2 regions of the Marinobacter suaedae genome follow, and region 2 is predicted to be linked to the other one. Evidence: riboswitches for the same ligand, from Rfam matches in the RefSeq annotation. Region 2 holds a riboswitch; the other holds the start of a gene.
The links. Region 2 has a riboswitch for thiamine pyrophosphate ahead of thiC (phosphomethylpyrimidine synthase ThiC). Riboswitches for the same ligand answer to the same signal wherever they lie in the genome.

Region 1 (4,210 bases), on a different contig from region 2:
CAAAGTCACCCAGGGACAGACCTGCACCATAGGCAATGCCAAGGCCCAGAGGGCGGCGAAGGCGGGGCCAATACAGCAGCCGCCAGCGATACCAGCCACGGATATTCAGTTGGTCGGCCTGGCGCAGGGACATGGCATCCATCGAATCCAGCGGAGCCCGAATAATCTGAATCACGAATGGAAGCGCCATCAACGCATTGACCAGGGCAACCAGACCAAACGCTTCCACGTTCATGCCCAGCTTGGGCCGAATGGCCAGAAACAAACCGGTACCAAGTACCAGCGGTGGAATGAATAAAGGCACATGAGCCAGCGTGGCTGGCATACGGGCCAACCAACGGTTCCTGGTGGTCCGATAACCACCAAGTATCAACAGCGCAGCGGCGACCGAAACAAAGCCGGCGGGAAGAGCAATAATCAGGCTGCGAAGCGTGGCTTTCAGTAACGCCGAGTCTGCCAGGGGGAGGAGGGAGTCAGGTAAGCCCGGAAGGCCCCTGAACACGACGAAGGCCAGCGGAAAAAGGAGAAAGCTGGCGAACAGTGTGATCAGCACCGAATCTCCATAGCGGCTGATGCCCCGGCTATCCTTCCGTTTTGGTGCCAAGGACAGCTGGCGCCCGGGAACCAGGGCACTGTCCATGCCTCGACGGAGCGCGAGATACCAGAGCGTGCCACAAATAACCAGCTGAACGATCGCCAGCATGGCTGCCCTGGATGAATCAAATTCGAACCTTAATGCTTGATAGATCGCCACTTCCAGCGTGGTGGCCCCGGGGCCGCCTCCGAGGGTCATCACAATTGCGAAGCTGGTGAAGCATAGCGTGAAAACCAGGGTGGCAACGCCGGGCAAAACATTTTTTATGGCGGGCCATTCCAGTGCGCGCCAGAGCCAGAGGGATCCGAGACCCAACTGGCTGGCAATTCGTCGTTGGGGAGCCGGTACGCGATCAAACGCCATGAGCAGGATGCGAGCAGCCATTGGCGCATTGAAGAAGACGTGAGCCAGAACGATACCGTTGAGACCATAGAGTGACCAGCCAGCATCCAAGCCTGCTGCCTGAAGCCACTGGGTAAGCCAGCCCTGGCGGCCGTAGATACCTACCAGGCCGGAAACCGCCACGATAGTCGGAATGACCAGACTCAATTCCATCAGGCGCAGCAGAAGGGAGCGCCCCGGAAATTGGCGGTGGCGAACCAGTGCTCGCGCGACAGGGATTGCCAGCAAGATGCTGAGCAGTGTTGATAGCACAGCTTGCCATACGGTGAAACGAAGGACGTTTCGCAGGTAGGCGCTTTGCCATAAGTCCGGCAATGGCAGGTTCGGCGATTGCCAGAGCAGGGCACCGACGCCGCCGAAGGCCAAAACAAGGATTCCCGCGCCCACCATGAGACCGGGCCAGCGAAGCCAGTTAGGGTTACTCAGGGGTGGGGTGGTTTTCAATTCCAAAGCTCGCATCCGCCAGCGTCAGCGCGTCATGGCATCCAGCCATTCGTCCACCCAGGCCCGCCGGTTTGCGGAGACGGTGGCGGGCTGGAAATACCGTGTGGTGCCGGGATTGATTAGTCTGTCGAAGACCTCTGGCATGGCGTCGCCCAGTTCGATTGCCGGATACATGACATTTTTGAGCGGGATATGAGACTGAAATTCCGGGGTCAGCATAAAGGCCAGGAACTCTCTCGCCAATTCCTTCTGATCCGATGCTGCGACCAGGGCTGCAACCTCCACTTGCAGGTAGTGGCCCTCTTGAAATTTTGCGGCCTGATAGCGATCGGTCTTGTCGATTGCCATATGGTAGGCCGGTGACGTGCTGTAGGAGAGAATCAGGGGGGCCTCACCGTTCATGAACAGCGAAAAATAGCCATCGCTCCAGCTCTTGGTGGTGGTGAGAATCTTGTTACTGAGTAACTGCCACTTCTGCGGCGCCTGTTCGCCGTAGATGTGGCGCATCCAGAGCAGCAAACCCAAACCCGGTGTGCTGGTTCGCGGGTCCTGGATGATGATTTTCAGGTCTTCCGGCGCGTTTATCAGTTCCTCCATGCTTTGAGGTGGCTCGGACAGCTGTTCTGTGTCGTAAACAAAGGCGAAATAACCCCAGTCATAGGGCACGAACAGCTCATCCTGCCATTCAATTGGCAGACTTAAGGGAGCAAGGTCGGTGTTGTGAGGGGCGAGCAGGCCGGTTTTTCGGGCAGCCTCCATGGTCCCGGTGTCCAGGCCGAGCACCAGGTCCGCCTCGGTGGCGTCGCCCTCGAGGCGAAGGCGCTGATGGATGTCGCCACTGCTGCCCAGTGCAATGAAATTCAAATCACACTGACAGGTTTCTTCAAACGCTTTCTCAATGGCCGGGCCGGGCCCCCATTCTGCAACGAAGGATGGGTAGGTATAGATATTCAGGGTAGCTGTCTGAGCGGTGGGCGAATATAAAACTGACGTAGCCAGAACAAGGCTCAGTGCGCGAATGACCATACCTCAAACCCTCCAGATACTTGGTGGGGTATGACCATACAGCGTGTTTCAGCCTTAAAGCGGTACTCAATCCCTTCGCCGGCATGACCCGGATCAGGTTCCGCGGGTATGGTCTCAGCCCTACGTTTAAAGTTCGGGCACCCCGTTGAGAAAAACAAAGTCTAACATGGCTTTAGGGGGAGTGGTGGTTATTCCTCCTGCACTCATATCGGCCCGGCAGGACGAAAAATAGGCAAAGTCGAAGACGGAATAAAAACTTCAAAAAAGTGGTTGACGCGTTCGGCCGAATCCGTAGAATACGCCCACGTTGTCGAGCGGGAATAGCTCAGTTGGTAGAGCACAACCTTGCCAAGGTTGGGGTCGCGAGTTCGAATCTCGTTTCCCGCTCCAATTTTTCTCCGGCCAGACTGGTAGAAAATGAACGGCGACAACCAAGTCTCTCACAGCCCACCTGAGAGCAGCTAAGCCTAAATCCTTCAGGCTTTTCCCCGGCGCGGTGGCAGAGTGGTTATGCAGCGGACTGCAACTCCGTGTACGCCGGTTCGATTCCGACCCGCGCCTCCATTACTTCCCTTTGTAGTGAGTCTTATCAAGCAAGGCTTCATCGAGTGTCGTAACATCCGGCATGAGGTTTAGTAAGGATCCAGCGGCTTCACTCTTCTAATATGGCAATGACGTGGATTAGTGCTTACCTCGTCGCAAGCAGGTGGTGATCCACCAAATCCGCTAGCTCTTCGGTCCTATCCTAAATTCATTTGATATTTCAGGCAGCAGTTCCTCACTTTTCCTTTATTTGCTAAAGTTCGAACCTTTGGTGGCGCCCCTGGCGCTGCGCGCGCTTGCGGGAGAGATCGGTCCATGTAAACAGGGGATCGGCGCCGAAGGAGCAACTGCCCCGGAAACTCTCAGGCAAAAGGACCGCTCGCGTGAAGAACTTTCCGAAGAGTTGCCGGCGACTGCGTCATCCGGCACACCGAAGGAGCAAGCGGGCCACGCTGTTATTGGTGGCGCGTGAATCTCTCAGGTCCCGTGACGGAAGGGGTGCTTTCTGCCTAACTTGAGGACGGCAGAGAGGGAACCCTGGGCGCGTCATGGAGACTTTAATGAAACGTATTGCTGTTATTGGTGGTGGTATCACGGGTATCACTACGGCTTATTCTCTCGCCAAGCGCGGACTCGACGTTACCGTTTACGAAAAACACCGCTACGCCGCGATGGAAACGTCGTTCGCAAACGGTGGCCAGCTGTCTGCCTCGAATGCCGAGGTATGGAACAACTGGGGTACGGTCATGAAAGGCATCAAGTGGATGTCCCGCCGTGACGCCCCGTTGCTGGTAAACCCTAAGCCGTCCTGGCACAAAATGAGCTGGTTTGCAGAATTCATCGCTGCCATTCCCCAGTACGAAAAGAACACCACTGAAACAGCTCGCCTTGCGATTGCGGCACGCGATCATTTGTTTGCCTGGGCAGAGGAAGAGGGCATCGACTTCGATCTCAAGAAGCAAGGCATTCTTCATATTTATCGCAATAAGGAAGGGTTCGATCACGCTGCCAATGTTTCCCGACTTCTTGCCGCGGGTGGACTTGAGCGTCGCCCGGTAACTCCGGAAGAAATGCGCTCTATTGAGCCAACGCTGGCGGGCACCTATTACGGCGGCTTCTACACCGAGAGTGACTCTACGGGTGACATTCACAAGTTCACCAATGGTCTTGCAGATGCCATCAAGCGCTTGGGCGTGAAAA
Region 2 (4,210 bases):
ACCAGTTCCGACGTCCCCCCCGGCGATACCAGGTAATCGCAGATACGCTCCAGACTGCGGAAGGTCAGACCAGCTTCTTCCTGGCCCTCCCTTCGCGCGACTTCTTCCGGTGTCTCTCCGTCTTCATTCATCCCGGCAACCAGTTCCAGCAACCAGGGCGACTGGTCTCGCCCCAACGCCCCAAGCCGGAACTGTTCCAGCAACACCACTTCGTCACGGACCGGATCGTAGGGCAATACGCAGGTCGCATCACCCCGGATGAAAAGCTCACGGGTGAACACCGGCATATTCTTCCCGTCGAAGCGGGCGTGCGTCAGCCACAGCTTGTCCAGACGGAAAAACCCCTGAAACACGGTTTCCCGCCTTTCGATATGGACATCGCTGGCACTGAACTGAAAGGGGCTGGTCATTTTTTCTCCAATCGAAACCAATTTTGAACAATAGCCGGTGATTCCGATCCATTGCAAGCAGGCCGAAGCCGCTGTGAACACACCCAAACCGGGACAATCAGATCTTGTCGTAGAGCTTGCCTCCGGACTCCATGAATTCCCGGGATTTTTCCTGCATCCCGGTTGCCAGCGCCGAATTTTCGTCCAGATCACGGGCCCGTGCGTAATCCCTCACCTCCTGGGAAATCTGCATGGAGCAGAATTTCGGGCCACACATGGAACAGAAATGCGCCACCTTGGCGGACTCCTTCGGCAGGGTTTCATCGTGGAACGAGCGAGCAGTGTCCGGATCCAGCCCCAGGTTGAACTGATCCTCCCACCGGAACTCAAACCGGGCCTTGGAGAGCGCGTCATCACGGACCTGGGCGCCAGGGTGACCTTTGGCGAGATCCGCGGCATGGGCGGCAATCTTGTAGGTGATGATGCCGGTTTTCACGTCCTCTTTATTCGGCAGCCCGAGGTGCTCTTTGGGCGTCACGTAGCAGAGCATGGCACAGCCATACCAGCCAATCATGGCAGCACCGATGCCGGAGGTGATGTGGTCGTATCCCGGCGCAATGTCCGTCACCAGCGGACCCAGTGTGTAGAAAGGCGCCTCGTCACAGCATGTCAGCTGCTTGTCCATGTTTTCCTTGATCAGGTGCATCGGCACATGCCCCGGTCCTTCGATCATGACCTGCACATCGTGTTTCCAGGCGATTTTGGTCAGTTCACCCAGGGTCTCCAGCTCACCAAACTGCGCGGCATCGTTGGCGTCCGCCACGGATCCCGGCCGCAAGCCATCGCCAAGACTGAAGGACACATCGTAGGCCTTCATGATCTGGCAGATATCTTCGAAGTGCTCATACAGGAAGCTCTCCCGATGGTGCGCCAGACACCATTTGGCCATGATGGAACCGCCACGAGAGACAATACCGGTTACCCGATTGGCGGTGAGCGGTACATGGTGCAGCCGCACCCCGGCATGGATGGTGAAATAATCGACACCCTGCTCGGCCTGCTCGATCAGGGTGTCGCGGAAGATGTCCCAGGTGAGGTCTTCCGCCACACCGCCCACTTTTTCCAGCGCCTGGTAGATAGGTACGGTGCCGACCGGGACCGGGGAGTTGCGAATGATCCACTCCCGGGTTTCATGGATATGTTTGCCGGTGGAGAGGTCCATGATGGTATCCGCGCCCCATCGGATGCCCCAGGTCAGTTTTTCGATTTCGTCCTCAATGGACGAGCTGACCGCCGAGTTCCCTATGTTGCCATTAATCTTTACCAGGAAGTTGCGGCCAATGATCATCGGCTCCAGTTCCGGGTGATTGATGTTGGCCGGGATGATTGCCCGTCCTTGCGCCACTTCATTCCGCACGAACTCCGGGGTAATTGCCCCGGGCAACGAAGCCCCGTGTGACTGGCCAGGATGCTGGGATTCGAGCAGCCCCCGCTCGCGGGCCTCCTGCAATTTGAGATTTTCCCGGATGGCGATGAACTCCATCTCCGGCGTAATGGTGCCCTGGCGGGCGTAATGCATTTGGCTCACGTTCTTCCCGGCCTTCGCCCGCAACGGCTTTCGCCCCTCAAAAAATCTCAGGGGATCCAGTGTCGGGTCGGCGTTTCGCCGACGGGTAAATGCCGAGGTGTACCGGGACAGTTGCTCCACATCCCCACGCTCTCGAATCCAGTCCCCGCGCAAGGGGTCGAGCCCCTTGCGAATATCGATTCGGGCCTCCGGATCCGTGTACGGGCCAGAGGTGTCGTACACCAGCACGTCAGGATTGGATTCGCCGCCCATATCGGTGGGAGTGATACTCTGGCTGATGGCTCGCATCGGCACCCGGAGATCGGAGCGGGAACCTTGCACATACACTTTTCGGGAACTGGGCAGCGGCTCAACCGCAGCGGAATCCACGCGGGCACAGTCTTTGAGGTAGGAGATTTCGTCTGTCATCACTGGCTCCGGGTCTGTCAAAGGAACGGTGGTCGCGCATGACAGAGCCCGGCTCAACGGACATTGAATCAGTGCCCGTGCGCGTCGTTAAAACGCTTGCCAGTGATCGGTATGGTCGTTGATTCCTACGCCGGTATTATCCGGATCAGGTTGCGGGTTCTGCTGTGCAATCTCAGCCGACCGTTCACCGTTTAAAACAGTAAACTGGTCAGCACCCCGTCAAGACGCGAAACTTGATTGTGTGGCACCTCGAATAAGTGCGCCTCGCAAGTGTAGAGCTATGCCCATTTATTGTCCATAATGGCCGTCCAGCTTCCCAAGGATCAACTGCGATTGGATTTTTTTTCTGTTTTATAGGAAGTTACAACCTTCAATCGCGGGACACGTTCGTGCAAAGGTATTCAGGAGACACTATGAAGAAGCAACTGCTTTCCGGGCTGATAGGGCTTTTCGCGACCCAGTCCGTTTTTTCCATGGATCTGGTAGAGACCTACGAGAAAGCATTGTCTTACGATTCCGGCATAGCGGCTGCTCAAGCCCGCTTTGAGGCACAGGAAGCCGCCAGCGATGTGACCCGGAGTGCGTTGCTGCCGCAGATCGGCGCTTTCGGCGATGCAAACTACATTGATGTCGACGGCCCAAACCAGGATGCCGGTTACCGCGAACTCGCCTTTGGGGCGCAGCTGACCCAGCCTGTTTTTCGCGCTGATGCCTGGTATCGCTTCGATGCCAGCCAGTTTCAGACCGAATCGGCCCGGGCCCAGTTCAACCTTGCCCAGCAGCAACTGATTCTTGACGTGGCCACGGCTTACTTCAATGTGCTGCTCGCCCAGGACACGGTGACCACTACTCTGGCAGCGGAAGCCGCCATCCAAAGACAATACGAGCAGGCTCAGGAGCGCTTTGATGTCGGCCTGATAGCCATCACCGAAGTCTATGAAGCCCGGGCGTTGTTCGATGACACCCGCAGCCGGCGTATTGTTGCAGAGAACCAGCTCAACGTTGCCAGGGAACAACTGGCCCGCCTGACCGGCGAGTACACCGAGGAACTGGAAAACCTGCGCGAAAACTTCCCCCTTGGACGCCCGGAGCCGGCCGATCCCGCCGCCTGGGAGAAAACGGCCCTGGAGCAGAACTGGTCAATTCAGTCCGCTGTTTATGATCTAAACACCAGTGAAGCCAATCTGAGGGCAGCCAAAGCAGGGCATTACCCCACCCTGGATTTGAACGCTTCCTACGGCAAATCCGACATTGATGGGCTGGAAGAGCCAGGCGCGACGCTTACCCAGCGGGACGGCACCACCACCCAGGGTGTAATCGGGCTGACGCTGAACGTGCCAATCTATACCGGTGGCGGCACCCAGGCCTCGGTTCGCCAACAGCGCTCTCTGCTGGACGTCGCCGAAGAAACCCTGAACACGGTGCGCCGGGATGTTCGTGTCACCACCCGCAGCCTGTTCCTGACAGTAAACAATAACATCGAGACCGCTTCAGCCCTTGAACAGACCATCGTGTCCCGACGCAGCGCGCTGGATGCAACCCGTGCAGGTTATGAAGTGGGAACCCGGAATATTGTCGAAGTATTGGATGCCGAGCGTGCTTACTACGTGGCGCTCCGTGACTACGCCAATGCCCGCTACGATTACGTGGTCAATACCCTGCGCCTGCAACAGGCCGCCGGTACACTGAGTCCGCAGGACCTTATCGTGCTGAACAACTGGCTGAGCGAAACGGCACCGGGCATTGAAGCACTGGCAAACGAGAACGAGGTACTGGAAGACCCGACCCAGTGAACGGCGAGGCGGGCGCCCGAAGGCAAGCCCGC

Region 1: another riboswitch for thiamine pyrophosphate. It lies ahead of thiB (thiamine ABC transporter substrate binding subunit); the one in region 2 lies ahead of thiC (phosphomethylpyrimidine synthase ThiC).

The regions. Positions count from the first base shown of each region.
Region 1 is NZ_JAUMIS010000002.1:285,325-289,534, forward strand. Features, by position in the region: gene thiP (thiamine/thiamine pyrophosphate ABC transporter permease) at 1-1,447, opposite strand, end outside; gene thiB (thiamine ABC transporter substrate binding subunit) at 1,466-2,467, opposite strand; TPP riboswitch at 2,521-2,622, opposite strand; tRNA gene QVZ43_RS10160 (tRNA-Gly) at 2,782-2,857, shown strand; tRNA gene QVZ43_RS10165 (tRNA-Cys) at 2,958-3,031, shown strand; glycine riboswitch at 3,300-3,398, shown strand; gene QVZ43_RS10170 (D-amino acid dehydrogenase) at 3,571-4,210, shown strand, end outside.
Region 2 is NZ_JAUMIS010000003.1:92,304-96,513, reverse strand. Features, by position in the region: gene QVZ43_RS16010 (NUDIX domain-containing protein) at 1-410, opposite strand, end outside; gene thiC (phosphomethylpyrimidine synthase ThiC) at 508-2,385, opposite strand; TPP riboswitch at 2,491-2,614, opposite strand; gene QVZ43_RS16000 (TolC family outer membrane protein) at 2,799-4,178, shown strand.